Regions from separate parts of the Actinomadura vinacea genome, predicted to be linked through region 1. Evidence: riboswitches for the same ligand, from Rfam matches in the RefSeq annotation. Region 1 holds a riboswitch; each other region holds the start of a gene.
What was found. A riboswitch is a leader RNA that binds a small molecule or an ion and turns the genes downstream of it on or off. The one in region 1 is predicted to bind thiamine pyrophosphate.

Region 1 (6,493 bases):
GCTCGGCGGGCTGACCGTCACCGGGGTCGCCCGGCACGGCAAATTCCTCGACCTCGACGTGGACGGGCTGCACCTGGTCGTCCACCTGGCGCGGGCGGGGTGGCTGCGGTGGCGCGAGGAGATGCCCGCCAAGCCCGCGCGGCCGGGTGGCAAGAATCCGCTCGCCCTGCGGGTCCATCTGGATGACGGGTCCGGCTTCGACCTGACCGAGGCCGGCACCAAGAAGGGCCTGGCCGTGTACGTCGTTCGGGACGCGCAGGAGATCCCCGGTGTCGCCTCGCTCGGGCCCGACCCGCTGGGCGAGGGGTTCACGCCGGAGGCGCTGGCCGCGATCGTCAACGGCAAGCGCGCCCAGATCAAGGGGTTGCTGCGCGATCAACGGATCGTCGCGGGCATCGGGAACGCCTACTCCGACGAGGTGCTGCACGCCGCCCGGATGTCACCGTTCAAGATCGCCTCTTCGCTGACCGAGGACGACGTCCGCACCCTCCACGAGGCGATCGTCGGCACGCTCCGCGACGCGGTCGAGCGGTCCCGCGGCCTGGCGGCCCAGGATCTCAAGGGCGAGAAGAAGACCGGGCTGCGAGTGCATGCCCGTACCGGTGAGAAGTGCCCGGTCTGCGGCGACGTCATCCGCGAGGTGTCGTTCGCCGACTCCTCGTTGCAGTACTGCCCCACCTGCCAGACCGGCGGCAAGCCGCTGGCCGATCGCCGGATGTCGCGGCTGCTCAAGTGAGCGCGAACGGGCACCGGTAACGGTGTCGGTGGACTCCAGCAGATCCATCCGCACATGCGGCTCCGGCAGGTAGTGGCGCACCGGCAGGCCCGTTCCGAAGAGCAGCCGCGGACTGCCCGTCTCCGCCACCGTCACCCCCTCGTCCCACCCCGCGCTGCGCCTGTTGAGGCCCGCGGGTCAACCTGGTGAGCCCCAGCCGCCGCAGGGCGTTCGCCGCAAGCTCCGCAAGGTGCTAAGGGCAGTCCCAGCCCGCAACGTAGGGCGCGGGTTGTCCTCGCCGTCCTCCTTGAACCAGGCGTTCCCGATGCCCGCGACGATTCTTTGATCGCGCAGCAACCCCTTGATCTGGGCGCGCTTGCCGTTGACGATCGCGGCCAGCGCCTCCGGCGTGAACTCCTCGTCCAGCGGGTCGGGCCCGACCCACGGGTGGGCCGGGTGGTGGGGTCGCAGCGCGGCTGCGGAGTGGGAAGTTCCCCTCCGGCGACGTGTTGTCCTTGGACGAGCCGTGCGGGCCGGAAGGGGCGGTCGCGGTCGGAGCGGCCGCGGAGTAGGCCGCCGAACCCGGGTCGGCGGGCTCGGCGGTGCGGGGTTTGAGATGTTCTTGGCTCAGCGGACCTTCGGCACGTCGCCCAAGAGCGGGGCGACCTGGGTCCAGCGGTGCAGTTCGCAGCCGTCGGCGCGGGTGAACTTGGCGTCGACCGGCTTGTCATGCCAGGTGCCCTTGACCGTGGCGATCTCCGGACCACCATAGATCTTGGTGCACATCTGGTCGGTGGGTGTGGGCTTGAAGGGATCCTTGGCCTTGGCCAGCGTGGCGCACGCCTGCTGCGCCTTCGGGTGATCGCCGCCCGCGGGGTCGCAGGACAGCGTCCAGGTCTTGGCCGGCGCCTGGGCGGAGGCCTTGACTTGGACGGTCAGCATGTTCTTCGCCTCCGGGGATCCGGAGGGCTGGACGGACGTCGTGGCCGAGGGCTGGTCAGCGGGTTTGCTCGTGGCCTGTTCTGAGCCGCAGGCAGCCAGTGACAGGATCATGGCTAGCCCGGGCGTCGTGAAAAGGAGCGTCCGATACCGCATGCGTGATTCGACGCAGGTGGGGTCCGCGCGGTTCCATGGAGGTGTGATGATTTTCGGGGACGATGTCCCGGCGGTTGACGCGAAGGACGTTCCGCAGGACGCGTACCTGCTGGATGTGCGCGAGCAGGAGGAGTGGGACGCCGGTCACGCGCCCGGGGCGGTGCACATTTCGATGGGACGGTTGAGCGACCGCGCCGGCGAGGTGCCTCGCGACCAGGAGGTCTACGTGGTCTGCCGGTCCGGGCAGCGTTCGGCGCAGGTGACCGTCGCGCTGAACCAGGCGGGCTGGCTGGCCAAGAACGTCGACGGCGGCATGAAGCGCTGGGTGGAGGCCGGACGGCCGATCGAGACCGACTCCGGCGCACCGCCGTACATCGCCTGACCTGGTCTTACCGCCGGATGCCACCGGCCGCACCGGACCGGTGGTGGTTTCGCGTGGTTCGCCTCGGTACGATCTGTTCGACCGATATCCGCGGGAGCTCGGGCCGACCGGGCTGAGAGGGCGACTCATCGGCGTCGCCGACCGCATGAACCTGTCCGGGTAATGCCGGCGTAGGGAGAGTGCTCTCCGGTGCGCGAATCCAGCGTTGCGTCCAAGGCCGAGCGGCGTCCGCACGCCGAGGTCCCCTTCACCCTCGACGAACCGGCGCCCCGGGCGCTCGGCTTCTGGGACCAGGGTGCGTTCTGGGCCAATCTCGGCGTCAGCCTCTTCGCGTTCTCCGGCGCGTACACCGTGCTGGCCCCCGACGAGAACGGCCGTCCGACGCTGTCGATCGCGGCCGGGATCGTCGCGATGACCGTCGGGACGATCTTGGGCGGGCTGATGCTGGGCCTGGCGGCGGCGCCGGGCGCGCGTACGGGGCAGCCCGCGATGGTGCTGCTGCGCGGGCTGTTCGGCGCCCGGCTGTCGTATGTGCCGACCGTGCTGAACATCGCGCAGCTGGTCGGGTGGGGCACGTTCGAGCTGATCGTGATCGCGGACGCGGCGCGCCGGCTGTGGGACGGCCCGCCGCGCTGGGGGTACGTGATCGCGGCGGGGATCCTGACCACCGCGCTGACGATCTGGCCGCTGGGGTCGGTGCGGCTGCTGCGCCGCTACGTCACGGCCGCCGTGATGGTCGCGCTGGTGTACTTCTACGTCCAGCTGCTGCGCGAGCCGCTGCCCGACCTGACCGAGGGGTCCTGGGGCGGGTTCTGGATCGGGGCGGACGCGGCGCTGGCCGTGTCGATCTCCTGGGTGCCGGTGGCCGCCGACTACACCCGGCACGCGCGTTCCGCCCGCGGGGCCTTCGGCGCGGCCGCCGTCGGCTACTCCGCGACGCAGATCTTCGCCTACGTCCTGGGGCTGCTGGCGCTGGCGCTGGTGGCGGGGGACTCGGCGAAGGTGTTCGACCCGTTCCTGGGCGTGACGATGGGCGCGCTGTTCTTCGCGGTGTTCGTGCTGCGGGAGGCCGACCAGTCGTTCGCGAACGTCTACTCCACCGCCGTCTCCATCCAGAACCTGATCCCGCGCGCCGACCGCCGGGTGCTGACCGTGGCGCTGGGCGCCGGGATCACCGGGCTGGCGCTGCTGCTGGACATCGGGGACTACGCGGCGTTCCTCTCCCTGATCGGGTCGGTGTTCGTGCCGATGCTGGGCGTCCTGGCCGCCGACTTCTTCCTGGGCCGCGGGCGCCGCGGCTGGGACACCGCGCGGGACGCCCCGTCCCGCTGGGGCATGATCGCCGCCTGGGCGATCGGGTTCGTCGGCTACCAGCTGATCTACCCGGGCGGGGTGAGCTGGTGGGCGGCGTTCTGGCAGGACGTGCAGGGCGCGCTGGGCTTCACGCCGCAGACCTGGATGAGCGCGTCGCTGCTCTCCTTCCTCGCGGCCGGGCTCGCCGCCGTCCTGATCGGGCGGCCGGCCCGGCCGTCCCAGTCAACCCGGGTGGACGCCGGCTGAGCCCGCATGCCCGCCGCACCCGGCCGAATCCGCCTCTACCCAGGCTCTGACGTGGCGTTCTACCAGCAGTCCGGACGGCGAGGTGAGAACTTTTCACCGCCGGTTGCCCGGCGCCGCGCCGAAGGGCGATGGCACGATGACAGGCGTGCAGACCGTTCATGACCCGATCGCCCGCGCCGTCATCGAGTGCGCGGCGGACGCGATCGTCGCCGTGGACGACGGAGTCCACGTCACCGTGTGGAATCCGGCGGCCGAGCGGATGTTCGGCTGGAGCGCCGCGGAGGTGCTCGGGCGGCCGCTGCCGATCGTCCCGGACGAGCTCATGGCCGAGCACAACGCGGTGCAGGAGCGGCTCCTCACCCGGCGCGGCGGGGAGGGCGGGCAGATCTCCATCGCCACCCGCAGGTTCCGCCGGGACGGGCGGCTGATCGACGTCCGGATCGACACCAGCCTGCTGCTGGACGGCGACGGCGCCCCGCTCGGCCTGGTCGGGGTCTACCACCCGGTCGAGGAGGACGAGGTCGCCCAGTACCACACGGCCGAACGGGCCCGGCTGGTGCGCCGTCTCAACGACATCGTCGCCGACCTCAACGCCGAGCTGGACCTGGACGTCGTGCTCGACCGGATCACCGCCGCGCTGATCGAGCTGACCGGCGCGGACGCGGGCGGCTTCGTGCGGATCGAGGGCGAGCGGCTGCGGCTGGTCAGCCTGTCCGGGCTGCCCGACCACATGCGCGGCACCACCGCCGACCTGCGCACCAGCCTGGTCGGCGAGCTGCTGCGCTCGGGCCGGGCGGTGCGGCTGGCGACCGGGGAGCAGCGGCTGGGCGATCTCATCTGGTCCGAGCTGCCGGGCCTGCACACGGTCGCGCTGGGGTTGTCGTTCCTGCAGAACAGGCCGTACGGGGCGTTGTACGCGCTGTTCTCCGGCCGCAAGGTCGGCCACCGCGAGCTGGAGCTGCTGGAGCTGCTGGCCGGGCACGCCGGGGTGGCGGTGGGGAACGCGGTCGCCTACGCGGAGGTCGTCCGGCAGCGGGCGCACGAGCGCGCGGTGATCGATTCCAGTGCCGACGGCATCGCGGTGCTCGACCGCGACGGCCTGGTCCGGCAGTGGAACCCGGCGGCGCACGCCCTCACCGGCATCGCGCCGGAGCAGGCGCTGGGCCGGGAGCTGCCGTTCGAGATGCCGGCGCTCGGCGAGATGATCACGATCCCGCTGCCGGAGTCGGGCGTCTGGCTGAACGTGCTGGCCGCGGAGATCGAGGAGACCGACGAGCTGGTCGTGGACTTCCGCGACGTGACCGAGGCCAAGGCGCTGGAGGAGGCCAAGGACCTCTTCCTCGCCACCACCAGCCACGAGCTGCGCACGCCGGTCACCGTCGTGCAGGGGTTCGCCAGCACGCTGAGCAACCGGTGGGACGAGATGTCCGACGCCGACCGCCGGTCCGCGGTCGCCATCATCGCCGAGCGCGCCCAGTCCCTCGGCCGGCTGGTGGAGCACCTGCTGCGCGGCGCCCGGGCCGGGGCGGACGAGCTGGGCGTGACGATCGAGTCGTTCGACCTGGTGCGGGTGCTGGAGGGCGTGGTCGCGGGCTTCCGCTCGCTGTCGGACCTGCACCGGGTCGGGCTGGAGATCGCCGCCGACCTGCCGCAGGCCCGCGGCGACGCGCTGGCCACCGACATCGTGCTGGGCCAGCTGCTGGAGAACGCGTTCAAGTACTCCCCGGACGGCGGCAGGATCATGGTCCGCGCGCGGTGCGAGGGCGACGAGGTGGTGGTCACCGTCGACGACGAGGGCATCGGCATCGCCCCCGGCGACCATGACCGGATCTTCGAGCGGTTCGTCCAGGGCGAGGCGGGCGACCGGCGCCGGTTCGGCGGTATCGGCCTGGGGCTCTACATCGTCAAACGGCTGACGGAGGCGCAGGGCGGCGAGATCTCGGCGCATCAGGTGCCGCCGTCCGAGCCGGGCCGCACCGGGACCCGCATGTGCCTGAAGCTCAAGATCGCCGAAACGGTCCACCCCTTGGGGGTGACCGAAATCACCCAGGATCTGGAGGTTGCTGGGGGATCGTCCGTGGCGAGGGAGAGTTGATCTCCGCCGCGCGCGGAACGCGCGGCCCGCACGGCGTTCGCCGGTGCGGCCCGGTGCAGGCCGGAACGATCCAGAGGCGGCGCGGCCGCGGCGCGGGGCGGGGCATGCGGGTCTTCACCTGCGCCGATGGCGATGCCACCGGCACGAGGGGTGCCATACTTTGGGAACGTTCCCGGCAACGGCAGTGTGACGGACGAAACGCGCGCGTGAGGAGTAATCCGCCGTTGGGTGGATAGATCCATAGATGTTTTCCGCTGGGGAGGGACTCCCTTTCCGCACCGTAAACGGGGGTGATGGGCCGTGACTGATCGGTCACTCGCTCGTTGTGCGGTTGAGCAGGGTGTTTCCGTCAGGTTTCCGGCCCCAGACATCCGGGCATTTCGGACGTACCGGAACGAGCCGTCGGGCTCACAGGGTCACAGGAGGTGAGTGCGTCGAGCGTCGTACTGCTGCCATACGCGCCGTCCAGCGTCGCGGTCGCCCGTAAGCGCCTCCGCTCCGAACTGACCGCCTCCGGCGTCTTCGAGTCCGTGCTGGACGATGTCAGCGTCATCGTCAGCGAACTCCTCAGCAACGCCCTCCGCCACGCCCGCCCGCTGCCGTCCGGGCAGATCCGCCTCGCCTGGGCGCACGACGGCGAAACCCT
Region 2 (6,493 bases), on a different contig from region 1:
GGCGAGCGTGCGGGTGCTCTGCACGGTGCCGCCCTGCCGCTGGATCAGCGTCAGGTCGTAGGTCTGCCGGAAGTTGAGGTTGGGGTCGTCCAGGCTCCGCACGGGCCCGGTGTTGTACAGGAAGGTGTCGCCGTTCCGGAAGGCGTCCTTGAACGTGAACCGGTAGGTGTACTCCGGCAGCGAGTCCCCGTCGTTGTCGACGTTGATCTCGTACCGGGCGTCCTGGGCGAACTTGTAGAAGTTCGGCCCGCCCGCGGGCTCCTCGAACGGCAGGAAGTTGGCGACCAGGGTGGTGGTGTCGGGACGGTCCGGGCTGACGAAGGCGTACACGTCGGTGTTGTCGTACTGCGGCTGACCGGAGATCAGCGGCGCCTCACGATGGCTGGAGGCCGTGGCCGCGCCGGGCGGCAGGCCCGTGAGACCGCTCGCCGCGAGGGCCGCTCCCGCGGCCAGCAACGCGGCGGTACGGAACCGGGACGGAAGGGGTCGTGACATCGCTGCGGTCCTTTGCGCGGGTCCGGCGGTGCCCTGCGCGGCACCGCATCCGACCCGCCTTTCGGCCCAGGCGGCCGCCCCGGATGTCCGGATGGCCGGATGGGGCCACATCCCAACCCCGCCCGCGGAACGGGCGTCTCAGTCGCAGCCGAGCGTGGCGGCCGCGTGCAGCAGATCGGACGCCAGCGCGGCGTCACCGTCCGCGACGTGCGGGAACGCCTCCGGGCGGCGGCGGTTGGCCACCTGCCGGCAGAATTCCTCGGCGCTCGCGGTGACGGTCACCCCGACCGGACCGCCGTGGCTCGGAGCGGGCGTTCCAGGTGCCAGCGGGACGAGCCACTCGCCCCCGCCCGGCCCTGTCAGCCGCAGCCGTGCGGTGCGGCCGGGATGCGCACGGCCCGTGGCGCGCAGCGCGTGCGGCAGCATCGGGACCGCCATCTCCACGATGAGGCGCAGATGCCCGCCCGGCGGAGGGTCCACGGGACGGCCCACGACGGCGCGGATGTCGTCGGCGTGCGTCCAGGTCTCGAACGTCCGCTGCACCAGGCCGGTGCGGGCCGGGGCGCTGGCGGGCCGCGGCCCGGCCAGCGGAGCCTCCCGCTCCAGCAGGGCCGCGTCGGCGGTGACACCCCGCACGACCGCGTCGGCCTGCGCGCGCCACACCCCGCGCGGGTCGCCCGGTGCTTGAGGGCTGGGCGCATGCGCGGGCACCAGCCCGAGGCCGCCCGCGAACGCCGCGTCGTTGCCGGCCAGATGGCCGACCAGGTGCCGGACCGAGTCGTAGCGGGCGACCGGGGCGCGCCAGTCGTCGGCGGTCAGCGAGGACAGCAGCGCGTCCATCCGCGCCACCTGCCGCGCGTACGCCTCGGTGAGCCGGTCTGAGAGGCCCACATGCACGCCTGGCCGCCTCCGCCGCCGGGCCGCCGACAGCACCGCGCCCCGCAGCGCGCGCGGAGGGGCGGTCTCGGTGACGGACGCCAGCAGGCCCGCCGTCTCGTGCAGCCGCGCGCCCTCGGCCGCGCAGCCGCCGCAGGAGGCCACATGCTCGGCGATCCGCGCGGCCTCTTCGGAAGGGCAGGAGTCGAGTGCCCAGGCGGCGAGAGCCCCGTCCACGTCAGGATGTCCTTCCTCGCTCAAGCCTGGCCTCCTTCCGAAGGTACGCGCCGACCGCCGGATCCACCAGTGGTCGCGCCGCTCACGAGGTCAGTCCCTCGCGTTCCAGGTCGCGTGCCAGGCGCGCCAGCGCGCTCCGGATCCGGGACTTGGCCGTCCCCTCCGGTATCCCCAGCGCCACCGCCACCTCGCGGTAGGTCAGGCCCCGGTAGTAGGCCAGCTCCAGCACCTCCCGCAGGTTGGGCGGCAGGCCCGTCAGCCCGCGCCGCACCCCCCGCGCCAGCTCGCCCTCGAGGACCTCCTCCTCCACCCCGTGATGGCCGTTGCCCTCCCGGTCGATGACCGGAGGTGGCCGCCGGTGGCGGCTCTCCCGGCGCACCCAGTCGACCGCCCGGCGGTGCGCCAGCGTCGCCAGCCAGGTGCGCAGCGACCCCTTCGCCGGGTCGAACGCCAGCGGCCGCTCCCACAACCCGACGAAGACCTCCTGGGTCACGTCGCCGGCCGCCTCGGCGTCCGCCGTCACCCGCCTGGCCAGCCCGTACACCAGGGGCGAGAACAGGTCGTACACCTCGGCCAGCGCGTCCTCGTCACCCGCGGCGAGCCGCGCGCGCAGCTCCTGGTCGCGCGCCGCCGCAGGTTCAGGCGCGTCCACCGGCACCACCACCCGTCCTGACCGACCACCGGTCCGCGCGCCGCACCGGACGGCGCGGCTTCATCTTCTCGCGATCTCGCCCGTTTCGCGTAGCGCGCTTTTCGGGCGTGACCTATCAGATGCGAGCGGATCCGGCGGCGTTCGGACGATCAACGGTCTTCGGGCGACCGGTCCGCGATCGGGAGGTAGACGCGGTTGCCGGAGGCGGCGAACTCCGCGGCCTTGTCGCGCATCCCGGCCTTCAGGGCCTCGTGCTCGGCCAGCCCGCGCTCGCCGGCGTACCGGCGCACATCCTGTGTGATCTTCATCGCACAGAAGTGCGGGCCGCACATCGAGCAGAAGTGCGCCGTCTTGGCCGGGGCGGCCGGGAGCGTCTCGTCATGGAACGAGCGCGCCGTGTCCGGGTCGAGCGCCAGGTTGAACTGGTCCTCCCAGCGGAACTCGAACCGGGCGTCCGACAGCGCGTCGTCCCACGCCTGCGCCCCCGGGTGCCCCTTGGCCAGATCCGCCGCGTGCGCGGCGATCCTGTAGGCGATCATGCCCGCCTTCACGTCCTCGCGGTCCGGCAGCCCCAGATGCTCCTTGGGCGTGACGTAGCAGAGCATCGCGGTGCCGTGCCAGCCGATCATCGCGGCGCCGATCGCCGAGGTGATGTGGTCGTGGCCGGGCGCGATGTCGGTGGTCAGCGGGCCGAGGGTGTAGAAGGGCGCGCCGTCGCACCACTCCTGCTGCCGGTCCACGTTCTCCTTGATCTTGTGCATCGGGACGTGGCCGGGCCCCTCGTTCATCACCTGGTTGCCGAACCCCGCCGCGATCCGGGTCAGCTCGCCCTGCGTGCGCAGCTCGGCGAACTGCGCCTCGTCGTTGGCGTCGGCGATCGACCCCGGCCGCAGCCCGTCGCCCAGCGACCAGGTGATGTCGTAGGCCGCGAAGATCTCGCACAGCTCCCGGAAGCGGGTGTAGAGGAAGTTCTCCTCGTGGTGGGCCAGGCACCAGGCCGCCATGATCGAGCCGCCCCGGGACACGATCCCGGTCTTGCGGCGCGCCGTCAGCGGCACGTACCGCAGCAGCACCCCGGCGTGCACGGTCATGTAGTCCACGCCCTGCTCGGCCTGCTCGATCACGGTGTCCCGGAAGACCTCGTAGGTCAGCTCGGCGGGGTCGCCGCCGACCTTCTCCACCGCCTGGTACAGCGGCACCGTCCCGACCGGCACCGGCGAGTTGCGCAGGATCCACTCCCGGGTGGAGTGGATGTCCCGCCCGGTGGACAGATCCATGATCGTGTCGGCGCCCCAGCGGGTCGCCCAGGTCATCTTCTCCACCTCGTCCTCGATCGAGGACGCCACGGCCGAGTTGCCGATGTTCGCGTTGACCTTGACCTTGAAGGCCCGCCCGATGATCATCGGCTCGATCTCGGGATGGTTGACGTTGGCGGGCAGCACCGCCCGCCCGGCCGCCAGCTCGTCCCGGACCAGCTCCGGTGCGACCCCCTCGCGCAGCGCCACGAACTCCATCTCCGGGGTGATCTCGCCGCGCCGTGCGTAGGCGCGCTGCGTCACCGGCCCGCCGGCGGCCCTGCGCGGCCGCCTCGGCCGGAAGGCCGCCCCGTCGCGGAGCGGGTCGTCCGAGCGGCGCCCGTCGTCCTCGGGACGGACCGCCCGCCCCGCGTACTCGGCGGTGTCGCCGCGCTCGGCGATCCACGCCTCGCGCAGCGGGGGCAGCCCGCGCCGCACATCGGCCCGGTGGGCGGGATCGGTGTACGGGCCGGAGGTGTCGTAGAGCACCACCGAGTCCCCGTTGCTCAACGGGACCTCCCGCATCGGCACCCGCAGATCGGCCCGCGAGCCGGTCAGGTACGTCTTTCGGGCAGGCTGAACCGAGCCGTGTTCGGTCATGACTGGATCTCTCCCTACGCCGGCATTACCCGGTCAGGTTCCAGCGGTCGGCGGCCGTCTCAGCCGCGATCTCAGCCCGGTTCGCCGGGCCCCCGCGATCTGTCGGGCACGACGTTAACCCCTCGCCCGCGGCGACGTCCACCGGGGGCGGTGCCGGCCGGGCCGAGCGCGGACGGCTTCGGGACGACCGGACGGCGCCGCGGCGTCGGCGGGACGCTCGCGGCCGGTCCCGGCCACGGCGGGTTCCGGACGCCGGTCAGCGCGCCGACGTCAGGTAGAGCAGCGCCGCCAGGCTGGACGAGGAGCCGATCTCGCCGCGCGCCGCCAGCTCCGGAATCGAGGCCAGCGGCACCCACTCGATCCGCTCGGCCTCCACGTCGGTCGGCTCACCGACCCGCTCCGCACCGTCGGCGCGGAACAGGTGGTGGACGCCGTCGTGCAGGCCGGGGGAGGCCGGGACGTCGAACAGGCGGCGCATCGGTCCGGCCCGCCAGCCGGTCTCCTCCAGCAGTTCGCGGGCGGCGGCGCCGGCCGGGTCCTCGCCGTCCTCGACCCGCCCGCCGGGGATCTCCCACCCCCACTGGTCGGTGATGAAGCGGTGCCGCCAGATCAGCAGCGCGCGGTCGCGGTCGTCGACCGCGACGACGCCCGCGGCGTCGCGGACCCGCACCAGATGGTGGTCGAACCGGCGGCCGTCGGGCAGTTCCACGTCGGCGAGGCAGAGGTTCAGCCACGGACTGCGGTAGACGAACTTCTCCCCGTGCAGCGTCCATCGCATGCCCGGAAGGGTATCGGAGCCCTCACCGGCCCTGACGATAAGGTCGAAGGCACTGGGGGATAGGGGAGGCGAGCGCATCAGTGAGCCCTGATGTCGACAGGCCGCCGGAGCCGGGCCGCGACCCGGCCCCGGACTTCACAGCGGACTTCACGACGGACTTCACGACGGACTCCGCGGCGGACTCCGCGACCGGCTCCGTGGCGGACGCGGTGTCGGGCGCGATGACGGAGGTCGTGTCGGGCCGGATCTGGACGGTGCCGAACGCGCTGAGCTTCGCCCGGCTGCTGGGCGTGCCGCTGTTCCTGTGGCTGGTGCTGGCCGAGGCCGACTGGTGGGCGCTGGGCGTGCTGGTGTTCGCCGGCCTGTCGGACTGGCTGGACGGCAAGCTGGCCCGCGCGCTGGACCAGACCAGCAGGCTGGGCGCCGTGCTGGACCCGGCCGCCGACCGGCTCTACATCCTGGCGACGCTGGCCGGGCTGACCGTGCGCGACATCATCCCGCTCTGGCTGGTGCTGCTGCTGGTGGCGCGGGAGGCGGCGATCGTCCCGATCCCGCCGATCGTCCGGCGGCTGGGGTACATGGGGACGCTTCCGGTGCACTTCGCGGGCAAGGCGGCGACGCTGTGCCTGCTGTACGCCTTCCCGCTGCTGCTGCTCGGCGACCACGCCGGGTGGTGGGCCACCGCGGCGAAGGTCATCGGATGGTCGTTCGCGATCTGGGGGACGGCCCTGTACTGGTGGGCGGCCCTCCTCTACTGGGAGCAGACGCGGCGACTGGTGCTGGCCGGCCGCGCCGACCCCCCGGGCCCGCCGCCGGGCCCGCCGGGCGCTCCCGATCCGGGCCCTCCGGCCGGCGACGCGAAGGGAGCGCGGACACCGCGATGAAGGCCGTTGTGATGGCGGGCGGCGAGGGGACGCGGCTGCGTCCGATGACCGCCAACCAGCCCAAGCCCCTGCTCCCGCTCGTCAACCGGCCGATCATGGAGCATGTGCTCCGGCTGCTCAAGCGGCACGGGTTCACCGAGACGGTGGTGACCGTGCAGTTCCTGGCCGCGCTGATCCGCAACTACTTCGGCGACGGCGAGGAGCTCGGCATGAGGCTGAGCTACGCCACCGAGGAGATGCCGCTCGGCACGGCGGGCAGCGTCAAGAACGCGGCGGAGGCGCTGCGCGACGACCGCTTCCTGGTGATCTCCGGGGACGCGCTCACCGACATCGACCTGACCGACATGGTGCGCTTCCACCGCGAGAACGGGGCGCTGGTCACCATCGGGCTCAAGCGGGTCCCCAACCCGCTGGAGTTCGGCATCATCATCGTGGACGACGAGGGCCGCGTCCAGCGCTTCCTGGAGAAGCCGACCTGGGGGCAGGTGTTCTCCGACACCGTCAACACCGGCATCTACGTCATGGAGCCGGAGGTGCTCGACCAGGTGGCGGACGGCACGCCCGTCGACTGGTCCGGCGACGTGTTCCCCAAGCTGCTGGCCGAGGGCGCGCCGCTTTACGGGTACGTCGCCGACTGCTACTGGGAGGACGTCGGCACCCATGCCAGCTACATGAA
Region 3 (6,493 bases), on a different contig from region 1:
TCGGGCATCGCGCGCGGTGGTCGGCCGCGGATGTGATCCAGAGCATCGGTGATCCGTCCCACCCGGCGGCCGGGCGCGGCCCCGGGTCAGCCGGCCTCGCGCAGCCGCCGCGCCAGCTCCGCCGCCGCGGCCCCCGGATCGTCGGCCTCGGTGATCGCCCGGACGACCACGGCCCGCCGCGCGCCCGCGTCCAGGACCTGCTGGAGGCGGCCGGAGTCGATCCCGCCGATCGCGAACCACGGGCGCCCCTCGCGCTGCGCCGCCACGTACTCCAGCAGCTTCAGGCCGGGCGCCGCCCGGCCCGGCTTGGTCGGCGTCGGCCAGACCGGGCCGGCGCAGAAGTAGTCGACGCCCGGCTCGGCGGCCGCGGCCGAGGCCTGCTCGTCGGAGTGCGTGGACCGGCCGATCAGGATGTCCTCGCCCACGATCGCGCGGGCGGCCCCGACCGGCAGGTCGTCCTGCCCGAGGTGCAGCACGTCTGCCTGGACGGCGTGCGCGATGTCGGCCCGGTCGTTGACGGCCAGCAGCGCCCCGTGCCGGTCGCAGGCGTCCCGGAACACCCGCAGGTGCTCCATCTCCTGCCGCGCTTCCAGGTCCTTCTGGCGAAGCTGGACGATGTCGACGCCGCCCGCGAGCGCCGCGTCGAGGAAGGCGGGCAGGTCCCCCTGACGCTCCCGGGCGTCCGTGCAGAGGTAGAGGCGGGACCGGTCGAGCCGGGCGCGCAGGGCCACGGCACGTTCGGAGAGCAGATGCCTGGACACGGTCGGGGCTGGTTCCTTTCCGGCACTGGGCAGAAGCGATCACGGGGCCGGCGCGGCGCGAACCGCCGCCGCGCGCGGCCCCGTCATCCTGTCATGTGTGCTGCTTTGGACTGCTCTGATGGGCTAAGTCCGGTTCCGCGCCGGGCCCGGACCGCCGGTCAGAAGGCCAGCGCCTGCGCCCGCCTGCGGACCTCGGTTCCGCGGTTCTCGCTGAGCGCCTGGACCGGCGTGCCCGGCAGCGTGTCGTCGGCGGTGAAGAGCCAGCGCAGGGTCTCCACATCGTCGAACCCCGCGTCCGACAGCAGCGTGAGAGTGCCGGGCAGCCCCTTGACGACCTGCCCGTCCTTGATGAAGGACGCGGGCACCATGGGCCTGCCCTCGCGGCGTACCGCCAGCAGTTTGCGCTCGCTGAGCAGCTGCTTGATCCTGCCGCTCTTGATCCCGAGGGCGTCGGTCGCCTCCTTGAGGGTGAGCCACTCACCGACGAGGGATTCGGTCCGGGGATCCAGAGCGCTTTCTACGGTTGCGTGCAGTTGCGTCACGCCCCCTTGCTACCACGCGCCCATGACGCTCAAACCCTCAGGAACGCACCGCGTCCTTGATCGGAATGTCGGGATCGGCGACGGCCTCGGGGTCGACCGGGGTGCCCGCGGCGATGACCCGTCTGGCCTGCATCAGGTCGCGCGGCCGGTTCACCGTGAGGACGGCCTCCAGCCGGTCCCCGCTGAGCCAGCAGACCGCCCACTTGGCCTCCGCCGGGTCGCCGCGGCGGACGAGGCGTTCGGCCGCGGGGTGGTGGCCCGCGTACTGGACCATGCGCCCGAACTGCTCGGACCAGAAGTAGGGGACGGGGTCGTAGGCCGCCTCCTGGCCGAGCAGGGTCGCGGCGGCGACCTCGGGGGCGTTGAGGGCGGTGTCCCAGTGCTCGACGAGCAGGCGGCGCCCGTACCGGTGCGACCACCAGGCCGCGCAGTCGCCGACCGCGACGATGTCGGAGCGGAGGTCGTCCGCGCCGACGGTCGCGCGGAACGCGGCGTCGGTGACGATCCCGCCCTGGACCAGGACGCCGGAGCCCTCCAGCCAGTCCAGCGAGGGGCGGACGCCGACGCCGACCACGACCTCGTCGGCGGCGATCCGGCCGCCGTCGGCGAGGGCGAGGCCGTCCGCCTCGATCGCGGCGACCTTGACGCCCGTGCGCAACTCCACGCCCGCCTCGGCGTACCAGGGGGCGGTGAGCGCGCCGACCTCCGGCCCGACGGCGTTGGCCAGCGGCGTGTCGGCCGCCTCCACGACGGTGACCGCGCAGCCCTTCCGGGCGGCGGTGGTGGCGACCTCGGCGCCGATCCAGCCGGCCCCGACGATGACGACGCGGGTGCCCTCGGCCAGGCGGGCGCGCAGGGCGCGGGCGTCGTCGACGGTGCGCAGCACCCGCTGCGGCCCGCCGCCGGGCAGCGTGATCGGGGCGGCCCCGGTCGCGATGACGAGCCCGTCGAAGCGCAGGTCGCCGGCCGTGGTGGCGACCGTACCGCCGCCTCCCGGCGCGGGCCGCAGCGCGGTGGCGCGCTCGCCGAGCAGCAGCCGGGCGCCGAGCGCGTCCCAGTCGGCGTCGACGGTGGTGTCGTCGCGCTCGCCGGCCAGCACCGCCTTCGACAGCGGCGGCCGGTCGTACGGCCGGTGCCGCTCCGCGGAGACGAGCGTCAGCCCGCCCTGGAATCCCTTGCCGCGCAGGGCCTCGACCGCTCGCACGCCGGCCAGCCCGCCACCCACCACGACCACGCTCTCCATGACGGCTCACGATAACCACCGGACCGGCCCGCGGGACGGGTGGTGCCCGGGTCGCCCCATAATCAGCAGGTGGACGTAGGCTAGGGGGAACATGCGCGGGAGTCCGGTACGACCGGGCTGAGAGGGCGGCTATCGACGGGCCGCCGACCGCTTGGACCTGATCCGGATCATGCCGGCGAAGGGAGCGGGATGGACATTGCGATCATCGGTGCCGGTGTCATCGGGCTGGCCACCGCCTGGCGCGCCGCCGCACGCGGCGCCGCCGTCACGCTGATCGATCCGGCCCCCGCGAGCGGCGCGTCCGCCGTGGCGGCGGGCATGCTCACCCCGGTCAGCGAGCTGGCCTACGGCGAGGAGCCGCTGCTGCGCCTCGGCCTGGCCTCCCGCGACCGGTACGGCGCGTTCGCCGCCGAGCTGGAGGAGCTGACCGGGCTGCCCACCGGCTACCGCGCCGACGGCATCCTGGAGGTCGCCTTCGACGCCGACGACCTGGCCCACCTCGACGAGATGCGGCGGTTCCAGGAGTCGCTGGGCGTCCCCGCCGAGGCGCTGAGCGGCCGCGAGTGCCGCAGGCTGGAGCCGATGCTGGCGCCGGGCGTGCGCGGCGGCCTGCTGGCCCCCCGGGACGGCGCGATCGACCCGCGGCGGCTGGCGCCGGCGCTGCTGGCGGCCGCCGAGCGGCACGGTGCCCGGCTGGTGCGCGAGCACGCCGCCGCCGTGATCGTGGCGGACGACGCGGCCAGGGGCATCCGGCTCCGCGACGGCACCGAGGTCCGCGCCGACAGGGTGCTGCTGGCGGCCGGTTCCTGGTCGGGCGGCATCGGGGGCCTGCCGCCCGGGATCGTTCCACCGATCCGCCCGGTGAAGGGCCAGGTCATCCGGCTGCGCACCGCCGTGCCGTTCCTGCGGCGCTGCACCCGCGGGGTGGTGAAGGGCTCGCCGGTCTACCTCGTGCCGCGTGCCGACGGCGAGGTGGTGGTCGGCGCCACGCAGGAGGAGATGGGCTTCGACACCCGGGTGACCGCCGGCGGGCTGTGGGAGCTGCTGCGGGACGCGCGGGAGCTGCTGCCCGGCATCACCGAGCTGGAGTTCGTCGAGGTGTCGGCGGGGCTGCGCCCCGGCTCCCCCGACAACGCCCCGGTGATGGGCCCGACCGGGCTGCCCGGTCTCGTCCTCGGCACCGGCCACTTCCGCAACGGCATCCTGCTCACCCCGATCAGCGCCGACATCCTCACCGAGGCGCTGCTGGAGGGCACCGTGCCCGAGGCGGGCCGCCCGTTCACCCCCGACCGGCTGGAGGACGCGGCATGACCGAGCGGAGCGAGGGCATGAGCGCGGTTCTTGCCGGGGGGTGTGGGGGCGCGACCGGCCGAGCGCCCGGAGGGCGGTCGCGCGATCTTGCCGGGGGGTGCGGGGGGTCGTCCCCCCACCGCGAATCGTCCCCCCAGGAGGAGGCGGCATGACCGAGCGGGCGGGCGAGAGACGGCCCGGCATCACCGTGGTGGTCAACGGGGAGCCGTGCGAGCTTCCCGCGGGCACCAGCGTCGCCGACGCGGTCGCCCGGGTCACCGGGCGGTCCGGGCCGGCGGCGTCCGGGGTCGCGGCGGCGCTGAACGACGAGGTGGTACGGCGGTCGGAGTGGACCGCGACGACGCTGGCGGAGGCGGATCGGCTCGAGGTGCTGACCGCCGTGCAGGGAGGCTGACGGTGGACCCCCACGAGAACGACGACGCGCTGGTCATCGCGGGCGAGCGGATCGGCTCGCGGCTGATCACGGGAACCGGCGGCGCGCCCAGCATGAGCGTGCTGCGCGAGGCGCTGCGGGCGTCGGGCACCGCGCTCACCACGGTCGCGATGCGGCGGGTGGACCCGTCGGCCCGCGGCTCGGTGCTGGACGTGCTGCGCGAGTGCGAGATCCGGGTGCTGCCCAACACCGCGGGCTGCTTCACCGCGGGCGAGGCGGTGCTGACAGCCAAGCTGGCCCGCGAGGCGCTGGGCACCAACTGGGTGAAGCTGGAGGTCATCGCCGACGAGCACACCCTGCTGCCCGACCCGATCGAGCTGGTCGAGGCGGCCGAGCAGCTCGTGGACGACGGTTTCACGGTGCTCCCCTACACCAACGACGACCCGGTGCTGGCGCGCCGGCTGGAGCAGGCGGGCTGTGCGGCGGTGATGCCGCTGGGCTCCCCGATCGGCTCGGGCCTGGGCATCCGCAACCCGCACAACATCGAGCTGATCGTGGAGCGGGCGGGCGTCCCGGTGATCTTGGACGCGGGGGTGGGCACGGCCAGCGACGCCGCGCTGGCGATGGAGCTGGGCTGCGACGCGGTGCTGCTGGCGACGGCCGTGACCAGGGCGCGGCATCCGGCGCGGATGGCGGCGGCGATGCGGCACGCGGTGGAGGCCGGGCGGCTCGCGCGGCTGGCCGGGCGGATCCCGATGCGCCGGTACGCGCGGGCGTCGTCCCCGTGGGAGGGGACGATGAAGCAGCCCTAAAGCGTCTCCTGTAGGAGAATTCGCTGGACCTGAACGATCGGCGCCATGAGACTGGGCGCGAATCCCACCGGAACCGCACGGAATCGTTCGGTGTTGGTGGAAATATCGGCGATCTAAGGTGCAGCGCATGGAACAGGGCGAAACAACGGCCGGGCCGCGTTCCGAGCGTCTCGCCGTGGCCGCCGCGGCGGTCACGGTCGTGCTGTGGGCCTCGGCGTTCGTGGCGATCCGCAAGGCGGGCGAGGACTACAGCCCGGGCGCGCTGGCGCTCGGGCGGCTGCTGTCGGGCACGGTGGCGCTCGCCGTCATCTGCGCGGTCCGCAGGGCGGGATGGCCGCCGCGGGCCGCCTGGCCGGGGATCGCGGTCTCGGGCGTGCTGTGGTTCGGCCTCTACACGGTCGCGCTGAACTGGGGCGAGCAGTTGGTGGACGCCGGGACCGCCGCGATGGTCGTCAACATCGGGCCCATCCTGATCGCGGTGCTGGGCGGCTGGCTGCTCAAGGAGGGCTTCCCGCGCCGGCTGGTGGCCGGGCTGGCGGTGTCGTTCACCGGCGCGGTCGTGGTCGGGGCGTCGATGTCGGGCGGGGGCCGCTCGTCGGTGCTGGGCGTGCTGCTGTGCCTGGTCGCGGCGGTGACGTACGCGGCGGGCGTGCTCAGCCAGAAGCCCGCGCTGCGGCACGGCAGCGCGCTGCAGGTCACCGCCTTCGGGTGCGCGATCGGGGCGCTGGCCTGCCTGCCGTTCGCCGGGCGGCTGGCCGCCGAGGTGCCCGAGGCGTCCCTCACCGGCACGCTCAACATGGTCTACCTGGGCGTCTTCCCGACCGCGCTGGCGTTCACCACGTGGGCGTACGCGCTGGCCCGCACGTCGGCGGGGAAGATGGGCGCGACGACGTACGCGGCCCCGGCGCTGGTGGTGGTGATGTCGTGGGCGGCGCTCGGCGAAGTGCCCGGCCCACTGACCCTCCTGGGCGGCCTGCTGTGCCTGGCCGGCGTCGCGGTCTCGCGGCGAGGTCCGCGACCCGCCGCGAAGGTAAAATTTTCCACCCCAAAATCGCTCAAATCAGACGAAAGCCTCAATTGCGGACCAAGTTCTTCAGATCCCGGACGGACGGGCGAGAAGGCCCTACGATGAGGCGTGGCGGCCTGAGAAGGCCCGACCCCGCCGCCAAGATCGGCCGAGAGTCATTCTCCCGGCTGATGGGATCCGCTCGGGAAGGCCTTTACACTCGCTGTGATGGACGCTACGGTCGCAGATCCACTTATCGGGCAGGTGCTCGACGGGCGCTACCGCATCGAGTCCCGGATCGCCCGCGGCGGGATGGCCACCGTCTACCTGGCGCGCGACACCAGGCTCGATCGCGTTGTGGCGATCAAGGTGATGCACGCCGGCCTGGCCACCGACGAGGAGTTCGTCCGCCGGTTCATCGGTGAGGCCAAGGCCGCCGCCGCGC

Region 2: another riboswitch for thiamine pyrophosphate. It lies ahead of thiC (phosphomethylpyrimidine synthase ThiC); the one in region 1 lies ahead of ABD340_RS37275 (purine-cytosine permease family protein).
Region 3: another riboswitch for thiamine pyrophosphate. It lies ahead of thiO (glycine oxidase ThiO); the one in region 1 lies ahead of ABD340_RS37275 (purine-cytosine permease family protein).

What each region holds. Positions count from the first base shown of each region.
Region 1 covers NZ_BAAARW010000031.1:880-7,372, forward strand. Annotated here, with positions in the region: gene ABD340_RS37250 (Fpg/Nei family DNA glycosylase) at 1-736, shown strand, start outside; partial or broken gene ABD340_RS48195 (hypothetical protein) at 812-871, opposite strand; gene ABD340_RS37260 (hypothetical protein) at 914-1,333, opposite strand; gene ABD340_RS37265 (SSI family serine proteinase inhibitor) at 1,343-1,657, opposite strand; gene ABD340_RS37270 (rhodanese-like domain-containing protein) at 1,860-2,192, shown strand; TPP riboswitch at 2,273-2,386, shown strand; gene ABD340_RS37275 (purine-cytosine permease family protein) at 2,382-3,752, shown strand; gene ABD340_RS37280 (PAS domain-containing protein) at 3,889-5,847, shown strand; gene ABD340_RS37285 (ATP-binding protein) at 6,273-6,493, shown strand, end outside.
Region 2 covers NZ_BAAARW010000024.1:43,328-49,820, forward strand. Annotated here, with positions in the region: gene ABD340_RS31575 (DUF4331 family protein) at 1-495, opposite strand, end outside; gene ABD340_RS31580 (maleylpyruvate isomerase family mycothiol-dependent enzyme) at 634-1,632, opposite strand; gene ABD340_RS31585 (RNA polymerase sigma factor) at 1,691-2,260, opposite strand; gene thiC (phosphomethylpyrimidine synthase ThiC) at 2,410-4,155, opposite strand; TPP riboswitch at 4,150-4,261, opposite strand; gene ABD340_RS31595 (NUDIX hydrolase) at 4,412-4,933, opposite strand; gene clsA (cardiolipin synthase ClsA) at 5,155-5,817, shown strand; gene ABD340_RS31605 (sugar phosphate nucleotidyltransferase) at 5,814-6,493, shown strand, end outside.
Region 3 covers NZ_BAAARW010000005.1:75,618-82,110, reverse strand. Annotated here, with positions in the region: gene thiE (thiamine phosphate synthase) at 87-761, opposite strand; gene ABD340_RS06925 (Rv2175c family DNA-binding protein) at 920-1,303, opposite strand; gene ABD340_RS06920 (NAD(P)/FAD-dependent oxidoreductase) at 1,341-2,546, opposite strand; TPP riboswitch at 2,632-2,747, shown strand; gene thiO (glycine oxidase ThiO) at 2,736-3,857, shown strand; gene thiS (sulfur carrier protein ThiS) at 4,006-4,251, shown strand; gene ABD340_RS06905 (thiazole synthase) at 4,254-5,042, shown strand; gene ABD340_RS06900 (DMT family transporter) at 5,170-6,174, shown strand; gene pknB (Stk1 family PASTA domain-containing Ser/Thr kinase) at 6,277-6,493, shown strand, end outside.